DNA from 3 places in the Rhizobium sp. N731 genome. Region 3 is predicted to be linked to each of the others. Evidence: riboswitches for the same ligand, from Rfam matches in the RefSeq annotation. Region 3 holds a riboswitch; each other region holds the start of a gene.
What was found. A riboswitch is a leader RNA that binds a small molecule or an ion and turns the genes downstream of it on or off. The one in region 3 is predicted to bind cobalamin.
Positions count from the first base shown of each region.

Region 1 (7,003 bases), 1.3 Mb from region 3:
GAAATCGCCCTGGACAAGCAACCTTGCGATGAGGGTTGAAACGAGGGCGGAGACGACGACCGGGGTCAACGACACGATGGTATAGGTGCCGATGATCAGCTCGAAGGCGTAGAAGGCGCCCGTCAGCGGCGCGTTGAAGGCGGCGGCGATGGCGCCGGCCGCGCCGCAACCGACGAGGATGCGCAGGTCCGAGCGGCGTAGCTGCAGCTTCAGGCCGAATTTGGAGGCGATGCCGGCGGCGAGCTGGGTATAGCCGGCCTCCAGGCCGACGGAGGCGCCGAAGCCGTTGGAGATCAGGTTCTGTACGGCAACGATGATGCTATCGGTCAGGGAGAGGCGGCCGCCATGCAGTGCGTTCGCCTCGATCGGGTCGACCATTGGTTTCTTGCGCCGTTTGGCGAGGACCAGGAGCAGTAGGCCGAGCAGGGCGCCACCGATGACGGGGGCGGTGAGCAGCAGCATCTTGTCCTCGATGGCAGACGCGCTCAGCCTGTCGCTGTCGGCGATGCCGAAAACAAGCTGGTGCAGTTGGTTGGAGACATAGCTCATGCCGGTCACGGCAAGGCCCGAAGCGATGCCGACGATGGCGCCTGTCAGCGACAGGCCAACTTCGCTGCGGCGCGTCAGCGCACGCAGCCGCCCCGGATCGAAGAAAACACGCAGCGTGCGCAGGCGGCGCCGATCCAATTTCATAAGCATGGCTAGACAACTAGGCGAGGAGAGGCCGGGTCAAGGGCGGAGGTGCGGTTGCCTTGCAACGCAATTGCGGCGAAAAGCCGACCGGCGGGTCAAATATTTATGACGTAAGCATCTGATAAAAGACGATATTTCCGGTAGAGTCAGCGGTGTTGGCTGGCCTTTCGCGCAACGTTGCGGGAAGGTGTTTGCGAAGGTCGGTTGACTTCACCCGCCGGCTTGCCTAACCATCCGAGGAATAACGGATGGTTCCGGATCGGCATTTCGCTTTCCGGATGAAAAGGGAATGTGACGGGGCGGACCCACATCGGGCGCCTTCATCACAGCCGACCCCGCGACTGTAGAGCGGTCAGGGTCTTCCATCCGGCATCGAACCCTTTCGGCTGGCGGGCTGCAATCGTGCAGGCGGGTGGGATGGGCGACATGCCGGAAAAGCCACTGGAAATGCATGGTGATCAACCGGGGTCGGACGCCTCTATCTCTACGAATCGTCCACCTTTTCATCGAGGCAGCCGGGAAGGCGAGGCAGATCCGCTGGCACGATCAGGGGCGACCGGGCTTCCGGTTCGCCCCGATCGCCGCCGATAACCGCGAGCCAGGAGACCTGCCTTCCGTGCCGGGCGAAAAGCCCAACCCTGGGCAAGAGACCCGCTGCCAGCACGGAGGTTGTTTTGGCTGAACGAACGAATTCAGTGCCGCCTGCGGTGGTGCGATACAGTGGCGGCGGTGCGGTGATTTCGGACGCTTATGTCGAGTATGCGGGTGTCACAGCCTCGACGGCTAACGGCCACATCTTCTCTCCGAAGGCCGCTTCAGTATGACCACCACCCTCATCCTCGGCGGCGCACGCTCCGGCAAATCCCGTTTTGCCGAAAATCTCGTTATGGCAAGCGGCCTCGAGCGCCACTACCTCGCCACCGGCCGTGCCTGGGACGAGGAGATGCGGACGCGTATTGCCCAGCACAAGGCCGATCGCGGCCCCTCCTGGACGACGCATGAGGAGCCCCTCGATCTCGTCGAGAAGCTTACCGCCATCGACCGCGAGAGGCGCATTGTGCTGATCGACTGCCTGACGCTCTGGGTGACCAATCTGATAATGGAGGAGCGAGATATCCCAGCGGAGTTTACGGCGCTAGCCGATTTCCTGCCTAGCGCCAGGGCGCGGATCGTCGTTGTTTCCAACGAGGTTGGCCTCGGCATCGTGCCTGACAATCGAATGGCGCGCGATTTTCGCGATCATGCCGGACGGCTGCACCAAATAATCGCGGCGAAGGCCGACGAAGTCTATTTCATCGCGGCCGGTCTGCCGTTGAAAATGAAGGGTTGAAGTTCCATGAACCAGCAGAAAATCCCCGCAACCGTCATCACCGGCTTCCTCGGCGCCGGCAAGACGACGATGATCCGCAACCTGCTCACCAATGCCGGCGGCAAAAAGATTGCGCTTATCATCAACGAGTTCGGCGATCTCGGTGTCGATGGCGAGGTGCTGAAGGGCTGCGGCGCGGAGAATTGCAGCGAGGACGATATCATCGAACTCACCAATGGCTGCATCTGCTGCACCGTCGCCGACGATTTCATCCCAACGATGACGAAGCTTCTGGAGCGCGAACAGCGGCCCGACCATATCGTCATCGAAACCTCCGGCCTCGCCCTGCCGCAGCCGCTGGTCGCCGCCTTTAACTGGCCTGATATCCGCACCCAGGTGACCGTCGACGGCGTCATTACGGTGGTCGACAGCGCGGCCGTTGCCGCCGGTCGTTTCGCCGACGACCATGATGCGGTCGAGGCGGCGCGTAGCGAAGACGACTCGCTCGATCATGAGAGCCCGATCGAGGAGCTGTTCGAAGACCAGCTCACATGCGCCGATCTCATCGTGCTCAACAAGACCGACCTGATCGATGGCGATGGCCTGGGCCGCGTGAAGAGCGAAGTTGCCTCCCGCGTCGCCCGCAAGCCGGTCATGATCGAGGCCAGGAATGGCGAGGTGCCGGCCGGCGTGTTGCTCGGCCTCGGCATCGGCACGGAAGACGATATCGCCAACCGCAAGTCCCATCACGAGCTGGAGCACGAGGAAGGGACGCCGCACGACCACGACGAATTCGACAGCTTCGTTGTCGAACTCGGCGCCGTTTCCGATCCGACAGGCTTTGTCGAGAAGCTGAAGGGCATCATCGCTGAGCATGACGTGCTGCGCCTCAAGGGCTTCATCGACGTTTCGAACAAGCCAATGCGCCTGCAGTTGCAGGCCGTCGGCAGCCGCATCGACCAGTATTTCGACCGCGCCTGGGCAGCGGGCGAGGCGCGCCGCACGCGCCTTGTCGTCATCGGCTGGCACGAAATGAACCAGGACGCGGTGCGCAAGGCGATCGAAGCGCTCATTCAGGGATAATCGATGCATCTGCTTCTGGCCCAGCAGGGAACGATCAGCGACGGCGAGGAGGCGATCGACCTCGGCCAGTCGCCGGGCGATATCCTGTTCCTGTCGGCTGCCGACACCGAGCTTGCCGCGATCGCGGCCGCCTATCGCGAGTGTGAGGGGATGTCGCATTCGCTGAGGCTCGCGAACCTGATGAACCTCAAGCATCCGATGTCGGTCGATACCTATGTCGAGCGAACGGCCCGGCATGCCAAGCTGATCGTCGTGCGTGCGCTCGGCGGCGCCAGCTATTTCCATTATACGCTGGAGGCGCTGCACGCCGTTGCCGCCCGCAACGGGGCACTGATTGCGGTATTGCCTGGCGATGCCAAGCCGGATGCCGGGCTGGTTCCTTTCTCCAATGTTGACCTCGACGATCTCAACGCGCTCTGGGCCTATCTGATCGAAGGCGGCGACGCCAATGCGCGGGATTTTCTCACTTATGCATCGGCGATGCTGTCAGGGGCGGAGAAGCCGGCGCCGGCCGCGCCTTTGATGAAGGCTGGCATCTGGTGGCCGGGGCGGGGGCTGGTTGGAACTGAGGAGTGGAAGAGGCTGGTTTCTGGCACTTCTGCGGAAACACCCCCCTCTGCCCTGCCGGAGACCTCCCCCACAGGGGGGGAGATCGGCAAGGAGCGAGACCGTCGCCCTGCATCAGTTGTTTGGAGAAGCCCTGTCGGCGACTCGATCTCCCCCCTTGTGGGGGAGATGCCCGGCAGGGCAGAGGGGGGTACCGCACGCGCGGACGAAGATAAGGGCGAACATTCGACGGAAAAGGTGGATACCGAACTTACGATCCGCTCTATCGTCGCCATCGCGTTCTACCGCGCCCTCGTCCAAAGTGGAGAAACCCGACCCATCGAAGCCCTGATCGAGGCGTTGCAAGCGCAGGGCCTGCACCCGCTGCCGGTCTTCGCCTATAGCCTCAAAGACCCCGTCTCCAAAGGAATCCTCGAATCCATCTTCGCCGACCTCAAGCCCCATGTCGTCATCAACACCACAGGCTTTGCCGTCTCCGCCCCTGGTGCCGATCGCGAGCCGACCGTGCTTGAGGTCAATGACGCCATCGTGCTGCAGGCAATCCTGTCGGCCTCGTCGCGGGACGCCTGGGAGGCTTCGTCTCAAGGTCTATCGGCGCGCGATCTCGGCATGAATGTGGCGCTGCCCGAAGTCGACGGGCGCGTATTGGCGCGGGCGGTGTCCTTCAAGACGGCGGCGCGTTACGACGCGGCTATCGAGGCGAACATCGTCGCCAGCGTGCCCGATGCCGGCCGGGTCCGCTATACGGCGGAGCTCGCCGCCAGTTGGGCGCGGCTGCGCCGGTCGCCCGCTAATAGGAGGCGCATCGCCCTCGTTATGGCGAATTATCCGAACCGCGACGGCCGGCTCGGCAACGGCGTCGGGCTCGACACGCCGGCCGGCAGCATCGAGGTGCTTCGGGCGATGGCGGGTGCGAATTATCCGGTCGCCGATGTTCCGGCCGACGGCGACGCGCTGATCCGCCATCTGATGGAGGGGCCTACCAATTCCGGGCATGACGACCGGGTCATCCGCGAGGCTCTTTCGCTCAGTCGCTACAAAAACTTCCTGGAATCTCTTCCCAAAAAGATTCAGGATGAGGTGAGGGCGCGCTGGGGTGAGCCGGAGAACGACCCCTATTTTCGCGACGGCGTCTTCGCCCTGCCTTTCGCCCGCTTCGGCAGCGTCCTGGTCGGCATCCAGCCGGCGCGCGGCTACAATATCGATCCGAAGGAGAGCTATCATTCGCCGGATCTCGTGCCGCCGCATGGCTATATTGCCTTTTATGCTTTCCTGCGGCGCGAATTTGGCGCCGACGCCGTTATCCACATGGGCAAGCACGGCAATCTCGAATGGCTGCCGGGCAAGGCGCTGGCGCTGTCGGAGACGTGTTATCCGGAAGCGATCCTCGGGCCGTTGCCGCATCTCTACCCCTTCATCGTCAATGATCCGGGCGAGGGCACGCAGGCCAAGCGCCGCACCGCCGCCGTCATCATCGACCACCTGACGCCGCCGTTGACGCGGGCCGAAAGCTACGGGCCGCTCAAGGATCTGGAGGCGCTAGTCGACGAATATTACCAGGCCGCTGGCGGCGACCCTCGCCGTATCCGGCTGCTCAGCCGCCAGATCCTCGATCTCGTCACCGATATCGGGCTGGATCGGGATGCGGGGATTGCGAAAGGCGAGAGCGAAGGTGATGCGCTGAAGAAGCTTGATGCCTATCTCTGCGATCTGAAGGAGATGCAGATCCGTGATGGGCTGCACGTGTTCGGCGTGTCGCCGGAGGGGCGGCTGCTGACGGACTTGACCGTGGCGCTGGCGCGGGTGCCGCGCGGGCTCGGCGAGGGTGGGGATGCAAGTCTGCAGCGGGCGATTGCTGGGGATGCTGTGAGAAACCCCTTCCCAACCCCTCCCCACAAGGGGGAGGGACTTACCGCTGCGCCCGCGGCAATCTCTGCGCTCAAAGATGATGTGGAGGCGGTGCGTCCAGCAAGCCCCTCCCACCTGTGGGGAGGGGTTGGGGAGGGGTCTGTCTTCGACCCACTCGACTGCGACATGGCTGCCCCTTGGGTCGGGCCACGCCCGGCTGTCCTCGCAGATATCCTCGACGCCCCCTGGCGCAGCAACGGTGACACCGTCGAGCGCATTGAACTGCTCGCCGCCAAGCTCGTTTCCGGTGAAATGGGGTGCCCAACCCTCTGGTCCCAAACCAGATCGGTGCTCTCCGAGATTGAAACTCATCTCAAACCCTCCATCCTCGCCTGCGGCCGCGCCGAGATCGATGGGCTGCTCAAAGGCCTCGACGGTCGCTTCGTCGCCCCCGGACCCTCCGGCGCCCCGACTCGCGGCCGGCCCGACGTGCTGCCGACAGGCCGCAATTTCTATTCGGTCGACAGCCGCGCCGTGCCGACGCCGGCCGCCTACGAACTGGGCAAGAAGTCGGCCGAACTACTGGTGCGCCGCTATGTTCAGGATCACGGCGAGTGGCCGGTCTCTTTCGGGCTGACGGCCTGGGGCACGTCGAACATGCGCACCGGCGGTGACGATCTCGCTCAGGCGCTAGCGCTGATCGGCGTCAAGCCGCTCTGGGACATGAGTTCGCGCCGCGTCACCGGGTATGAGATCATATCGCAAGCAGTGCTCGGGCGGCCGCGCGTCGATGTGACGCTCCGGATTTCCGGCTTCTTCCGCGACGCCTTTCCCGAGCAGATCGCCCTGTTCGACAAGGCGATCCGGGCAGTCGGCGCGCTGGAAGAGGATGCGGCTGACAATCCGATTGCCGGGCGTATGCGCGGCGAGACGGCGCGGCTCGCTGCGGCTGGGCTCGATGAGAAGACGGCGGCGAAGCGGGCGGGCTATCGCATCTTCGGCTCGAAGCCTGGCGCCTACGGCGCGGGCCTGCAGGCACTGATCGATGAAAAGGGCTGGGAGCGGCGTGCCGATCTTGCCGAGGCCTATCTCGTCTGGGGAAGTTATGTCTATGGCGCCGGCGGGGAAGGCAGGGCCGAACGCGGCCTTTTCGAGGAGCGGCTGCGCTCGGTGCAGGCCGTCATTCAGAACCAGGACAATCGCGAGCATGACCTGCTCGACAGTGACGACTACTACCAGTTCGAGGGCGGCATGGCGGCGGCGGCCGAGCAGCTCGCCGGTACACGCCCCGCGATCTATCATAACGATCATTCCAGGCCCGAACGACCTTTGATTCGCTCGCTCGAGGAGGAAATCGGCCGCGTCGTGCGCGGGCGCGCGGTCAATCCGAAATGGATATCGGGCGTCATGCGCCATGGCTACAAGGGTGCGGCCGAGATCGCCGCCACCGTCGATTATCTCTTCGCCTTCGCGGCGACTACGGGCGCGGTCGGCGCGCATCAT
Region 1 is NZ_CP013601.1:2,554,747-2,561,749, reverse strand. Features, by position in the region: gene AMK02_RS12625 (chloride channel protein) at 1-699, opposite strand, end outside; cobalamin riboswitch at 926-1,074, shown strand; gene cobU (bifunctional adenosylcobinamide kinase/adenosylcobinamide-phosphate guanylyltransferase) at 1,514-2,023, shown strand; gene cobW (cobalamin biosynthesis protein CobW) at 2,030-3,085, shown strand; gene cobN (cobaltochelatase subunit CobN) at 3,089-7,003, shown strand, end outside.
Region 1: linked by a shared signal. The riboswitch ahead of cobU (bifunctional adenosylcobinamide kinase/adenosylcobinamide-phosphate guanylyltransferase) and the one ahead of nrdH (glutaredoxin-like protein NrdH) in region 3 are both predicted to bind cobalamin.

Region 2 (7,003 bases), 1.5 Mb from region 3:
GGTGCAACGCTTTGGTCGCGAACGTGTTGCGGTAACGGGAGCCGCAGGCTAAACAAATGACATGACACAGGAAAACGCTCTCTCCGATATCTTCCGCATCGCTATCGGCCAGCTCAATCCCACGGTCGGTGATGTCGCCGGCAATCTTGCCAAGGCACGTGAAGCACGCGCTGATGCAGGCCGAGAGGGCGCGCATCTGCTCGTGTTGACCGAGCTTTTCATCTCCGGCTATCCGCCGGAGGACCTGGTGCTGAAGCCGGCCTTCATCCGCGCCTGCTGGAAGGCGGTGGAAAGCCTTGCGGCGGACACCGCCGATGGTGGGCCGGGCGTCGTCATCGGATTCCCCAGGCAGGACGAGAGGGGGCGTTATAATTCCGTCGCCGTGCTCGACGGCGGCAAGGTTATCGCAGTGCGCGACAAGGTCGATCTGCCGAATTACGGTGAGTTCGATGAGAAGCGGGTCTTCGTGCAGGGGGCGATGCCGGGGCCGGTCAATTTCCGCGGCGTGCGGCTCGGCATTCCGATCTGCGAAGATATCTGGGGTGATCTCGGCGTTTGCGAGACGCTGGCTGAAAGCGGGGCGGAGATCCTGCTGTCGCCGAACGGGTCTCCCTATTATCGCGGTAAGGTCGATATCCGTCACCAGGTGGTACTGAAGCAGGTGATCGAGACCGGCCTGCCGCTGATCTATGCCGCCCAGCTCGGAGGGCAGGACGAGCTCGTGTTCGACGGGGCGAGCTTCGCCTTCAACGCCGACAAATCGCTCGCCTTCCAGATGAGCCAGTTCGAGACAGCGCTTGCAGTGACGACATGGAAACGTGGGGAAGCCGGCTGGCACTGCGCCGAAGGGCCGATGGCGCGTATCCCCGAGGGTGAGGAGGCCGATTATCGCGCCTGCCTGCTTGGCTTCCGCGACTACGTCAATAAAAACGGTTTCAAAACTGTCGTTCTCGGCCTTTCCGGCGGCATCGACTCAGCGATCTGCACAGCGATCGCGGTCGATGCTCTCGGAGAGGAGCGGGTGCGAACGGTGATGCTGCCCTATCGTTACACGTCGGAAGATTCACTGAAGGATGCAGCCGACTGCGCCAAGGCGCTCGGCTGCCGCTATGACATCGTACCGATCGAGCAGCCGGTAACCGGCTTCAGCAGCTCGCTGTCCAACCTCTTCGAGGGTACGGAGAGCGGAATCACCGAGGAGAACTTGCAGAGCCGCGCGCGCGGCGTCATCCTGATGGCGATCTCCAACAAGTTCGGCGCGATGGTGGTGACGACGGGCAACAAGTCGGAAATGTCGGTCGGCTACGCCACGCTGTATGGCGACATGAACGGCGGCTTCAATCCGATCAAGGACCTCTACAAGATGCAGGTCTATGCGCTAGCCCGCTGGCGCAACGAGAATGTGCCGCCGGGCGCGCTAGGCCCGTCGGGTGAAGTGATTCCGCAGAATATCATCGACAAGGCACCATCGGCCGAGCTGCGTCCCGATCAAAAGGATCAGGATTCGCTGCCGCCTTATCCCGTTCTCGACGATATTCTCGAGTGCCTGGTGGAGAAGGAAATGGCTGTTGAGGAGATCGTCGCGCGCGGCCATGACGTAGCGACCGTTCACCGGGTCGAGCATCTGCTCTATCTCGCCGAATATAAGCGCCGGCAATCGGCGCCGGGCGTGAAGATCACCAAGAAGAATTTCGGCCGCGACCGGCGCTATCCAATCACCAATCGATTCCGCGATCGCTGACGCAATCGACATATCAGTGAGGCAACATGCGCAGCTCGGTCGAGATCTATAATGTGGGGACGGGCAGGGCTCGCGAGGTCTGGCAAACGGACAGGCTGGTGGAAGCGCCGAACTTCTCGCCTGATGGTTCCTACCTGCTGCTCAACGGCGACGGGCTGCTCTTCCGGCTGCCGCTCGATGGCGGCGAGGTGGTCAGGGTCGATACGGGCTTTGCCGTCAATTGCAACAATGATCACGGCATTTCACCTGATGGCACCGAAATCGTCATCTCGGACAAGACCGAATTCGGCAAGTCGGCCATCTATATCCTGCCGATCGAAGGCGGAACGCCGCGGCTCGTCACCCGGAACCAGCCCTCCTACTGGCATGGCTGGTCGCCTGATGGCCGCCAGCTCGCCTATTGCGGCATTCGCGACGACCTCTTCGATATCTATACGATCTCCGTCGACGGCGGCGCCGAAACGCGGCTGACGCATGGCGAGGGCCGCAACGATGGACCGGATTATTCGGCCGACGGACAATGGATCTACTTCAATTCCAGCCGCACCGGGCTGATGCAGATTTGGCGTATCCACCCCGACGGCACGGGCCTCGAGCAGGTAACGTCGGACAATCAGGGCAACTGGTTCGCCCATCCGTCGCCGAAAAATGACAAGGTGCTGATCCTGTCCTATGACCCCTCGGTTTTCGATCATCCGCGCGATCTCGACGTGCGGCTGCGGCTGATGGACATGGATGGCGGCAACCTGAAAACGCTGTTCGAACTTTTCGGTGGGCAGGGCACGATCAATGTGCCCTGCTGGTCTCCTGATGGCGAAGAATTCGCTTATGTGCGCTATTTCCCGGCTGATTAAGCCGCTGCCGCCTTGCGCCGCGCGCCAGCGGCTTTCGCCAGGTCTTCCAATACCGTCACCGACATGTTCCAGTCGATGCAGCCATCGGTGATAGACTGGCCGTAGACCAGCGGCTTGCCGGGAACGAGATCCTGGCGGCCGGCGACGAGGTTGCTTTCCACCATCATGCCCTTGATATGATAGTTTCCGGCGGCGATCTGCGAGGCCACGGAATGGACGACGAGCGGCTGGTTCATCGGGTCTTTGCCGCTGTTGGCATGGCTGGCGTCGATGAGGATGCGCGGGGCGACGCCGAGTTTAAGGCATTCCGCTGTGACGGCTTCGACATCGGCCGCCTCGTAATTCGGCCGCTTGCCGCCGCGCAGAATGATGTGGCAGTCCTCATTGCCCTTTGTCGAGGCGATTGCCGCCTGTCCGTCCTTGGTAACGGCCGGGAAGTGATGCGGTTGTGATGCGGCCATAATCGCGTCGAGTGCGACGCGAGCGCCGCCGTCGGTGCCGTTCTTGAAGCCGATCGGGCAGGAGAGGCCGGAGGCGAGCTGGCGATGGATCTGGCTTTCGGTCGTACGCGCGCCGATCGCGCCCCAGCTGACAAGGTCGGCAATGTATTGCGGCGTGATCGTCTCGAGGAATTCGACGCCAGCGGGCAGGCCCATTGCGTTGATGTCGAGCAGCAGGCGCCTGGCAATGCGAAGCCCTTCCTCGATGCGGTAGCTGCCGTCGAGATGCGGGTCGTTCATCAGACCCTTCCAGCCGACCGTGGTGCGGGGCTTTTCGAAATAGACGCGCATGACGATTTCCAGATCACTGGAGAAGCGCTGTCGCTGCTCGGCCAGCCGCGCGGCATATTCGCGTGCGGCAACCGGATCGTGGATGGAGCAGGGGCCGATGACGACGATCAGGCGGTCGTCTTCTCCCTCGAGGATCCGATGGATCGCATGACGGTTGCTGGTCACCGTCTCGCTGACGGCAACGGTTCGGGGGATTTCCGCGATGATATCTGCGGGTTTGGTCAGCGGGGTGATTTCGAGGATACGCAGATCATCAATGGTATCGGGCACGGTGTGGCTCCTGTTTGGTCATACCGTGCGGAAACAAAAAAAGCCGCCAGGTAGACTAGCGGCTGTTCGGGTGGTCGTCGCGTCGAATTCAGTTACGCACGGGCCCGCATCCGCTGGGAGCAGCGGTACCAATAAAATCGCGAGGCGTAGACAGAAGTGATCGACATGCGGCGTGTTTAGCGTGGCGGCCTTCCGTTGTCACGCAGAATCTGCGGCCCGAAAGAGGGCTTGGGCGTGCAGCAGTCTCTAATGCGTTTGCGAGCGTGGTCGTGACCAGCCGCCGCCTGTTCACCGGCATGTCAGGCGGAAAAATCGCTGTTTGCCTAACGGCCTCCTCGGGCTCGGCTGCCTCCGCTTGCCCGCGAAGCGCTTTCCTGAAATAGATACCTCGTCAGGTGCCCGCTTTCACGCGGGAGAATCGGGAATCCGGTGCAAGACCGGAACGTGCCCAACGCTGTAAGGCCGACGCTCGCCGCCTCATCATGCCACTGGCTTTTGCCGGGAAGGCTGCGGCAGACGGATGACGCCAAGTCAGAAGACCGGCCTGGCAAGATAGACCCAACCCGCGCGGACGGCGGGCGGTTGCGTTGTTGGGGATTTGACGATGCGACCCTTTGTTGAGGATGCCCTGTCGGAGGCATCCGGTTTTTCTCCGGCCGAACGCGAGGCCGTGTATCACGCGATCATGACCCGACGCGACGTGCGCAGCCAGTTCCTGCCCGATCCGTTGCCGGACGATGTCGTGGCGCGGCTTCTGACGGCCGCCCATCACGCTCCCTCCGTCGGCTTCCTGCAGCCGTGGAACTTCATCCTGGTGAAAAGCGAATCCGTGCGCGCGCGTGTCCGGGACGCTTTTGCAAAGGCCAACGAAGAGGCGGCACTGATGTTCGACGGCGAACGGCGGCAGGCGTACCGCTCCCTCAAGCTCGAAGGCATCGTGGAGGCGCCGCTCGGCATATGCGTGACCTGCGATCCCACCCGCGGCGGCAGCGTGGTGCTGGGACGGACGCACAATCCGCGGATGGATTCCTATTCGACCGTTTGCGCAATCCAGAATCTCTGGCTTGCGGCCCGCGCCGAAGGGGTCGGCATCGGCTGGGTCAGCATCTTTCGTGAAGGCGACCTGAAAACAATTCTCGGCATACCCGAGCATATCGAGGTGGTCGCGTGGCTCTGTGCCGGCTTTGTCGACCGGCTTTATGATGAACCGGAACTCTCGGTCAAAGGTTGGCGGCAGCGGCTACCGCTCGAGGAACTCGTGTTCCATGATGGATGGGGACGCAACGACCCTTAGCGATTACTGCTGTTGTGGTTGCGGGCCCGCCGTTGCCGGATTGGCAAGGTCGATCGAGCCCTGGTCGCCGGCAAGGAATTGCGGGCCGACCTGACGGACCTTGTTCTGCGTGGGGTCGTAGGGACGTTCGGGAACGGATGGCTGCGGCGGGGCTGATGCTGCCGCGGTATCTTTCGCCGGCGGATTGGTGCGGACCGTCGTGATCGAGCCCTGCTGCGGCGGTTCGCTCAGGGCCTGCTTGCCGCGCATCTCCTCGTAATAGGCGGTGAGATTGCAGGCGCAGGAATTTTTTTCGCCAGGCGCGCGGTTCTTGTAGGCAAAGGCGTTCTTCATGGCGCTATAGGGCGCACCCGTTGCGGCCGAAATCATGTTCGAGGCTTCGGTGCTGGTCACGTCGCGATAAAAGAGCTCGGTCTCGATGTCGGGGCACATCTTGGCGCAGGTCTGGGCATCGCGGCCGAAATCGACCGAGGTGGTGTTCGAACTGATCGGGAAGAAGCCGCCGTCGCAGCTGCGAACGCAGATGGTGCTGACCGGCGAAAACATTTCGGTCCTCGGCAGACCATAACGCGGATCGGCCTCTTCACCGCCGCCGAGCGGGATGAATGTGTCGGTGCGCATCGCCTGTTCCTCTACGCTTGGGGCGGGCTCGCTGGCGCTGCGCTCTGTCGGGGCATAGAAATTTTCGCTGTTGCAGCCATTGCGTTCGAGTGCCGCCGTCAATTCTCGGCGCGCGTCGTCATCGCCGGCCTGGCTGCGCAGCTCGTTGCGGCGGTCCTGGAGATAACGGATATTATCGATCATCCGGGCTTCGGCGTCAGAAAGCTCGGCGCAAAAATCGGCATTCTCACCGCCGATCACGACCATGCTGCCTGAGGTGCAGCCATAGCTGCGCAGATCGTTGCGGACTTTGCGCAATTCGAGGTTTTGCTCGGCGATTGCGCTGGCATATTGGCGCGCTTCCGGACCGTTATTGTTGCCGATCGATCGTGGTAGGTCGGCAAGGCGACCGCGCAAGTCATTGCAAATAGCGCTGCTTTGTGCGGCGGCCGGCGATGCCAGCGCAAGCACAAGAGCAAGAGACAGGTGTCGGCGTTTCACGGCGTTGTCCGGGAATGAGAAAGTGTCGATCGGTCAAGGGTGGCGTCCATCCGCCGTACCTTGTCTCTTAACGTGTTTCTCTTAATAAGCTTGGATCAATTCCTAGCGCATTTTCGAGATTTTATCCAGAAGACGCAGGTAATCTTCCGTCAGGTAAGTCGGCACAGCATTGCACCCGGAGGCGGACACTGCAGCCGTCAACAGCAGTTCCCTTCTTCATACGAATTGTTATTCTCGGCGCTCGTTCCTGTGGGGAATTGGCTTTCACTGAGGATGAAGCAATGCGCTACATGCTGATGCTGCATGCGGACGAAACTGCCGGGAACTCCATAGCGCCCGAGGACATGGCGCGTTTCATGGGGCAGATGTATGCCTATCAACAAGCGCTGGAGAAGGCGGCTGCGTTCGTCTCGAGCAATGCGCTCGTCAGCTCCTCTGAGGCCAGTCTCGTTCGTGTTCAAGGAAACGAGGTCAGCGTTCTGGACGGCCCTTATGCCGATGTTCGCGAACAGTTCGGTGGGTACTTTATCATCGACGTCGCCGATATGGACGAGGCCAACAAATGGGCGGCACGCTGCCCTGCCGCGACCTGGGGAACCGTTGAAGTTCGTCGCATCAGGGATGCGTCGGAATATGCAGGATGACGGTTTCGGCTTCTACCGTTGCCCGAGGTGTCGCAGAGCGAGTGGCGCGCGAGAGCTATGGCCGTCTCGTCGCCTATCTTGGAGGACGTTTGGGTGATATCGCGTCCGCCGAGGATGCGCTCGCGACGGCTTTCCTCACGGCTCTCGAAAAATGGCCGGTCGATGGCGTGCCCGACAACCCCGATGCCTGGCTGTTGACCATCGCGCGCAGGCGCAAGCTCGATGACTGGCGCAGGCACAAAGTGAAGGCGAAGAGCGCCGATCATCTTGCTCTCATTACCGAGGAACTCTCGACCGCGGCGGAAATG
Region 2 is NZ_CP013601.1:2,426,673-2,433,675, reverse strand. Features, by position in the region: gene AMK02_RS11975 (NAD+ synthase) at 62-1,741, shown strand; gene AMK02_RS11970 (TolB family protein) at 1,768-2,595, shown strand; gene AMK02_RS11965 (3-deoxy-7-phosphoheptulonate synthase) at 2,592-3,656, opposite strand; cobalamin riboswitch at 4,033-4,218, shown strand; gene bluB (5,6-dimethylbenzimidazole synthase) at 4,261-4,950, shown strand; gene AMK02_RS11955 (DUF2865 domain-containing protein) at 4,954-6,051, opposite strand; gene AMK02_RS11950 (YciI family protein) at 6,333-6,695, shown strand; gene AMK02_RS11945 (RNA polymerase sigma factor) at 6,692-7,003, shown strand, end outside.
Region 2: linked by a shared signal. The riboswitch ahead of bluB (5,6-dimethylbenzimidazole synthase) and the one ahead of nrdH (glutaredoxin-like protein NrdH) in region 3 are both predicted to bind cobalamin.

Region 3 (7,003 bases):
CCGCCGATGATCGCAATCCGTTTCTGGCTCATGATGTCTTCGCCCGATTCTTTCCGGCGCAGTTTTGCCGCGGGCGCCGATCACCTGCAAGGGTGCAGATTTGTCAATGGTGCGAATGCGTGCACTGACCGTGGTCGGCGAGAACCTCGATGACGCGGCATTGATCGACGCGGCCGTGGCCGCAGCTCTCCACCATGATTTCGAGCTCTGCCTTAAGCGCCGTCAGGCTGCGGATGCGCTGCTCGACTTCAACGAGGCGAGCCTTGGCGATGGCGTCGGCCGAGGCGCAGGACTGGTTCGGATCATCCTGCAGCGTCAGCAGCGTACGGATCGCCTCGATCTCGAAACCGAGCTCGCGCGCGTGGCGGATGAAAGCGAGGCGGCTGATGTCGGCAGGTTCGAAGGATCGCTGGTTGCCTTCGCTGCGGCTCGGCGCCGCGAGCAGGCCGATGCTTTCGTAATAGCGCACCGTTGGCACCTTCACGCCGCTCCGACGGGCCGCCTCGCCAATCGTGATCTTTTTCATGATTTTTCTCTTGCACCTCTAGTTGCTAGAGGATGTAGGGGGGATGCTTCTGTTTGACAAGGAAGCGGATATGGCTGAGACGAGCGAGACACGATACAGGGTCGGCGGCATGGATTGCGCCGCCTGCGCGAGCAAGATCGACACCGCAGTCAGGCGCATAGCAGGCGTTGCCGATGTCACCGTCTCGGTGGTGACAGGCACCATGACCGTCCGGCATGACGGCAGCGATCTCAAGGCACTCGAGAGGAAGGTGACGGGGCTTGGTTATTCCATCTCGCCCTTTACCGGAAATGCGACGCCCGCGCGTGAAGGCCGCCCGCACCATCATCACGATCATGCCGCTCATGGCCATGGAGATCACGACCGTGCCGGGCATGATCACGATCATGCCCATGACGAGAAGGAAATCGAAGGCCTGCATGGGCACGACCATGCGCTGATGACCGGTCCTTGGTGGCGGAGCAGGAAAGGCCGCCTGACCATTTTTTCGGGTGCGGCACTCATTGTCGCCTATGCCGTCGGCCATCTCGTGCCGGCGATCGCGTCCTATGCCTTCTTGGTCGCGATACTGGTCGGTCTGCTGCCGATTGCGCGGCGAGCCGTCATGGCGGCTTTGTCAGGCACGCCGTTTTCGATCGAGATGCTGATGACGATCGCCGCCGTCGGCGCCGTCATCATCAATGCGGGCGAGGAAGCGGCAACGGTCGTATTCCTGTTCCTCGTCGGCGAGCTGCTCGAAGGCGTGGCGGCGGGCAGGGCGCGTGAAAGCATCCAGTCGCTGACGGCCCTGGTGCCGAAGACCGCGCTGCTCGAAGACAATGGGCAGATGCGCGAGGTGCCGGCGGAAAGTCTTGCCGTCGGCGCGGTCATCATGGTTCGTCCCGGCGACCGCATCTCTGCCGACGGCGTCATCGTATCAGGCGAGAGCGCGATCGACGAGGCTCCGGTGACGGGCGAGAGCACGCCGGTGCGTAAGGGCGTCGATGCCGTCGTCTATGCCGGTACGGTCAATGGCGATGCGGTGCTCAGGGTTCGCGTCACGGCAGCCGCTGCCGACAATACCATTGCTCGCGTCGTCAAGCTGGTGGAAGAAGCGCAGGAATCGAAGGCGCCGACGGAGCGGTACATCGATCGGTTTTCGCGCTACTACACGCCAGGTGTCGTCGTCGTCGCCGCACTGTTCGCGGTCATTCCGCCGCTGTTTTTCGGCGGCGCGTGGAGTGAATGGATCTACAAAGGCCTTGCCATCCTGCTTATTGGCTGCCCCTGCGCCCTCGTCATCTCGACGCCGGCGGCGATCGCCGCTTCGCTGTCGGCGGCCGCACGGCGCGGATTGCTGATGAAGGGCGGCGCGGTCCTGGAGACGCTCGGCAAGGTGACGATGGTCGCCTTCGACAAGACGGGCACGCTGACGGAAGGCAAGCCTCGGGTCACCGACATCCTTTCCTTCGGATTGAGCGAGGCGCAGCTCCTGTCGCGCGCGGCTGTGCTCGAGCAGGGCTCCAGCCATCCGCTGGCACTGGCGATTCTCCACCGCGCCAAAGCGGACGGCGTGCCCGTGCCGCCCGCCTTCGAACTGGAAGCGCTGCCGGGCAAGGGGGTCACCGGCAAGGTCGGCGGCGAGACAGTGGATCTCTTGTCGCCGCCTGCCGCACGCGAGCGTGGGGCGCTCAACGCGGAACAGGAGGCGCGTATTGCAGGGCTCAATGATGAGGGCAAGAGCGTATCGGTGCTGCTCGTCAATGGCGCTGCGGCCGGCCTGATCGCCATGCGCGACGAGCCGCGCGAGGATGCCGAAGTGGGGCTCTCGGCGCTCAAATCGGCCGGTGTCAAGGCGATGATGCTGACGGGCGACAACAAGCGGACGGCGGCCGCCGTCGCCGGCATGCTCGGTATCGACTGGCGCGGCGAGATGATGCCCGAGGACAAGCAGCGGGTCGTCGGTGAATTGAAGCGTGAAGGTTTCGTCGTCGCCAAGGTCGGCGACGGCATCAACGACGCGCCGGCGCTCGCCGCCGCCGACATCGGCATCGCCATGGGTGGCGGCACGGATGTGGCGCTGGAGACGGCCGATGCCGCCGTGCTGCACGGACGCGTCGGCGACGTGGCGCGGATGATCGCGCTTTCCAAGCGCACGATGCGCAATATCTTGCAGAATATCACCATCGCGCTCGGGCTGAAGGCTTTCTTTCTGGTGACCACGATCGCCGGCATTACCGGGCTCTGGCCGGCGATCCTCGCCGATACCGGCGCCACCGTGCTGGTGACGATCAATGCGCTGCGATTGCTTCGGATAAAGGTATGAACCCGACTGGCGGCGGGAAGACTGCCGATTCCGGCCTACCCGGGAATCGAAAATAGCGGAGCGGGCCATCTGCCGGCTCTCAGTTTGCTGACAAAGTCTCCTCCGTCATGCTCGGCCTTGTGCCGAGCGTCTAACCACCGCAATTTTAGGCAGGAAAACGGTTTAATTTTCAGATGCTTATTTGGACGTGCTCAGATCCTCGGCACAAGGCCGAGGATGACGTCGCGGGTTGCAGTGCTTTGTCAGCAGCCTAGGAGCCAGCTTGTCGGCCGGTTCACGTCGAGGCCTTCTCCACGGCCTGTTTTCGTTAAGCTTTCGTTATCCCTGTTTTTCACAGGAATACAGCGATTTCAAACCTGCCGTAACGCAATGCACAAACCATCCGTTGACGTGAATTCGGATTCGCGTACTATATCTAGTGTTCGAGGTTCCCTCGATTCGTGAGGATCGAGGGCTAAGACGGGAATACGGTGCGTGGCGCCATCATGGCGCGGCGATGCCGGAGCTGCCCCCGCAACTGTAAGCGGCGAGCAACTGCCCGATTTCAGGTCACTGAGGCATGATGCCTTGGGAAGGCTGGGGCAGAGTGCTTCGACCCGTGAGCCAGGAGACCTGCCTTGAACGAAACGTCCACGGGCGGGGTGTCCGGAAGGTCGCGTGATCGAAGGCGGAATGATCCGCGCCTGTTGCGCTGCCCCGAACGTCCGCATGAGCACTTCGGGGTTTGAAGTCATGTCGAGAACATCAAGGCCGTCGCCCGCGCACATCCTGCGAGGGATGATATCAGGCGTTTAAAGCGCCAACCTTGCCACATCATTATCAAGCATTGTCCCGGACGCCGTACGGCGCCCGATCCAGCCCTGCGTCCTGAATCCATTGACATCACGAGGAACATGATGAGCGTTACCGTTTACAGCAAGCCGGCCTGCGTCCAATGCACCGCCACCTACCGCGCCCTCGACCGCCTGGGCGTGGACTATGAAATCGTCGATATCTCCCAGGATACCGAAGCGCTCGATCGTGTGCGCGGCATGGGCTACATGCAGGTTCCGGTCGTGGTTGCCGGCAGCCAGCATTGGGCGGGTTTCCGACCCGACATGATCAGCGCGCTTTCCTGAGCTGAGAAAAGCGATGGGGCTGATTGTCTATTATTCCAGCCGATCCGGAAATACCCATCGTTTCGTCGAGAAGCTGGGGCTGCGCGCGGCGCGCATTCCCCTTGGCGCTGAGGACATCCATATCCGCGAACCTTATGTGCTGATCTTGCCTACCTATTGCGGCGACGGCGGCCCCGGGATCGTAAAGGGAGCCGTGCCCAAGCCGGTGATCCGTTTCCTCAACGAGGCGGAAAACCGCTCCAACATCCGCGGCGTGATTGCCGCGGGCAACAGCAATTTCGGCGAGACCTACGGGCTAGCCGGCGATGTCATCTCGAACAAGTGCCAGGTGCCGTACCTTTATCGGTTCGAGCTTCTGGGAACGGCCGAGGATGTCGCCAATGTCAAAGACGGGATGGGACGATTTTGGACACGGGAACAAATCTGACGCGGGATGCGGGCGCAAAACCGCTGAAGGCGGCTGAAACGCTCGATTATCACGCGCTGAACGCGATGCTGAACCTCTATGACGATGACGGCAAGATCCAACTCGACAAGGATCGCATGGCGGCCAGGCAATATTTCCTGCAGCATGTGAACCAGAACACCGTGTTTTTTCACAATCTTCGAGAAAAGCTCGATTACCTCGTCACTGAGGGCTATTACGAGCAGGAGGTGCTCGACCAATATTCCTTCAATTTCGTCCGCGACCTTTTCGATCAGGCCTATGCCAGGAAATTCCGTTTTCCCACTTTCCTCGGCGCTTTCAAATATTACACCAGCTACACGCTGAAGACCTTCGACGGAAAGCGTTATCTCGAGCGCTATGAGGACCGCATCTGCATGGTGGCGCTGACCTTGGCGCGGGGCGACGAGGCCCTTGCCCGCGACATGGTCGACGAGATCATTTCCGGCCGCTTCCAGCCGGCGACGCCGACCTTTCTCAATGCCGGCAAGAAGCAGCGCGGCGAACTGGTTTCCTGTTTCCTGCTGCGCGTCGAGGACAATATGGAATCGATCGGCCGGTCGATCAATTCGGCGCTGCAATTGTCGAAGCGCGGTGGCGGCGTGGCCCTGTCGCTGACGAACATCCGCGAGGCCGGTGCGCCCATCAAGCAGATCGAGAACCAGTCCTCCGGCATCATCCCGGTGATGAAACTGCTCGAAGACAGCTTCTCCTATGCCAACCAGCTCGGTGCGCGCCAGGGGGCGGGCGCGGTTTATCTCAACGCCCATCATCCCGACATCATGCGCTTTCTCGACACCAAGCGGGAAAATGCCGACGAGAAAATCCGCATCAAGACACTGTCGCTCGGCGTCGTCGTGCCCGATATCACTTTCGAACTCGCCAGGAACAATGAGGACATGTACCTGTTCTCGCCCTACGACGTGGAACGCGTCTACGGTGTGCCCTTCACCGAGATTTCGGTGACGGAAAAGTACCGGGAGATGGTGACGGACGCCCGTATTTCGAAGAAGAAGATCAAGGCGCGCGAATTCTTCCAGGTGATCGCCGAAATCCAGTTCGAAAGCGGTTATCCCTACATCATGTTCGAGGACACGGTGAATCGGGCGAACCCGGTGGCCGGGCGCATCTCCATGAGCAATCTCTGCTCGGAGATCCTGCAGGTGAGCGAGGCGAGCCAATACAACGATGATCTCTCCTATAGGGATCTCGGCAAGGATATTTCCTGCAATCTCGGTTCGCTGAACATTGCGGCGGCGATGGATTCAGCCGATTTCGGCAAGACGATCGAGACCTCGATCCGGGCGCTGACGGCGGTCTCCGACATGAGTCATATCTTCTCGGTTCCGTCGATCGAGAAGGGCAATGACGAGAGCCATGCGATCGGGCTCGGGCAGATGAACCTGCACGGCTACCTCGCCCGCGAACGCATCTATTACGGCTCCGAGGAAGGCGTCGACTTCACCAATATCTATTTTTATACGGTGACCTATCACGCTATCCGAGCCTCGAATCTGCTGGCGGTCGAGCGCGGCGCCCGCTTCACGGGTTTCGAGAATTCGAAATACGCCTCGGGCGAATATTTCGACAAATATACCGAGCAGGAATGGAAGCCGGCGACCGAGAAGGTGCAGTCAATTTTCGACGATGCCGGCATACATATTCCGACGAGGGAAGACTGGGTGGCGCTGAAAAAGGCGGTGATGGCCTCCGGCCTCTATAATCAGAACCTGCAGGCGGTGCCGCCGACGGGATCGATCTCCTACATCAATCACTCGACCTCCTCCATCCATCCGATCGTCTCGAAGATCGAGATCCGCAAGGAAGGCAAGATAGGCCGGGTCTATTATCCGGCGCCGTTCATGACCAACGACAATCTCGATTATTACCAGGACGCCTACGAGATCGGGCCGGAGAAGATCATCGACACCTACGCGGCGGCGACCCAGCACGTCGACCAGGGTCTGTCGCTGACCTTGTTCTTCCGCGATACGGCAACGACGCGCGACATCAACAAAGCGCAGATCTACGCCTGGAAGAAGGGCATCAAGACGATCTACTACATCCGCCTTCGCCAGATGGCGCTGTCCGGCACCGAGGTGCAGGGCTGCGTGTCTTGTACGCTGTGATTTTGGGCTGCTGGCCGAGAGTTTCGAGCTTGCAGCCCCCTCATCCGCCTGCCGGCACCTTCTCCCCGATGGGGAGAAGAGACAAGCCGATTGAACGGCGTTCCCCTCTCCCCAGCGGGGAGAGGGCAGGGTGAGGGGGCTCCGCACTCCGTTAGAATTTGTAGAAGAAAGACCACCCAATGTACATATCCATCAAGCCAGCCTCCCGCGTGCGCGCCATCAATTGGAACCGCATCGAGGACGACAAGGATCTCGAAGTCTGGAACCGGCTGACCGGCAATTTCTGGCTGCCGGAGAAAGTGCCGCTGTCGAACGACATTCCTTCCTGGGCGACGCTGACGGCGGCCGAGCAGCAGCTGACTATCCGGGTCTTCACCGGTTTGACCCTGCTCGACACGATCCAGAACGGCGTCGGCTCCATCAGGCTGATGGAGGATGCGGCGACACCGCATGAGGAGGCAGTGCTATCCAATGTCTCCT
Region 3 is NZ_CP013601.1:3,892,673-3,899,675, reverse strand. Features, by position in the region: gene AMK02_RS18885 (TIGR03862 family flavoprotein) at 1-32, opposite strand, end outside; gene AMK02_RS18880 (MerR family transcriptional regulator) at 104-526, opposite strand; gene AMK02_RS18875 (heavy metal translocating P-type ATPase) at 597-2,831, shown strand; cobalamin riboswitch at 3,240-3,465, shown strand; gene nrdH (glutaredoxin-like protein NrdH) at 3,728-3,949, shown strand; gene nrdI (class Ib ribonucleoside-diphosphate reductase assembly flavoprotein NrdI) at 3,963-4,376, shown strand; gene nrdE (class 1b ribonucleoside-diphosphate reductase subunit alpha) at 4,355-6,523, shown strand; gene nrdF (class 1b ribonucleoside-diphosphate reductase subunit beta) at 6,703-7,003, shown strand, end outside.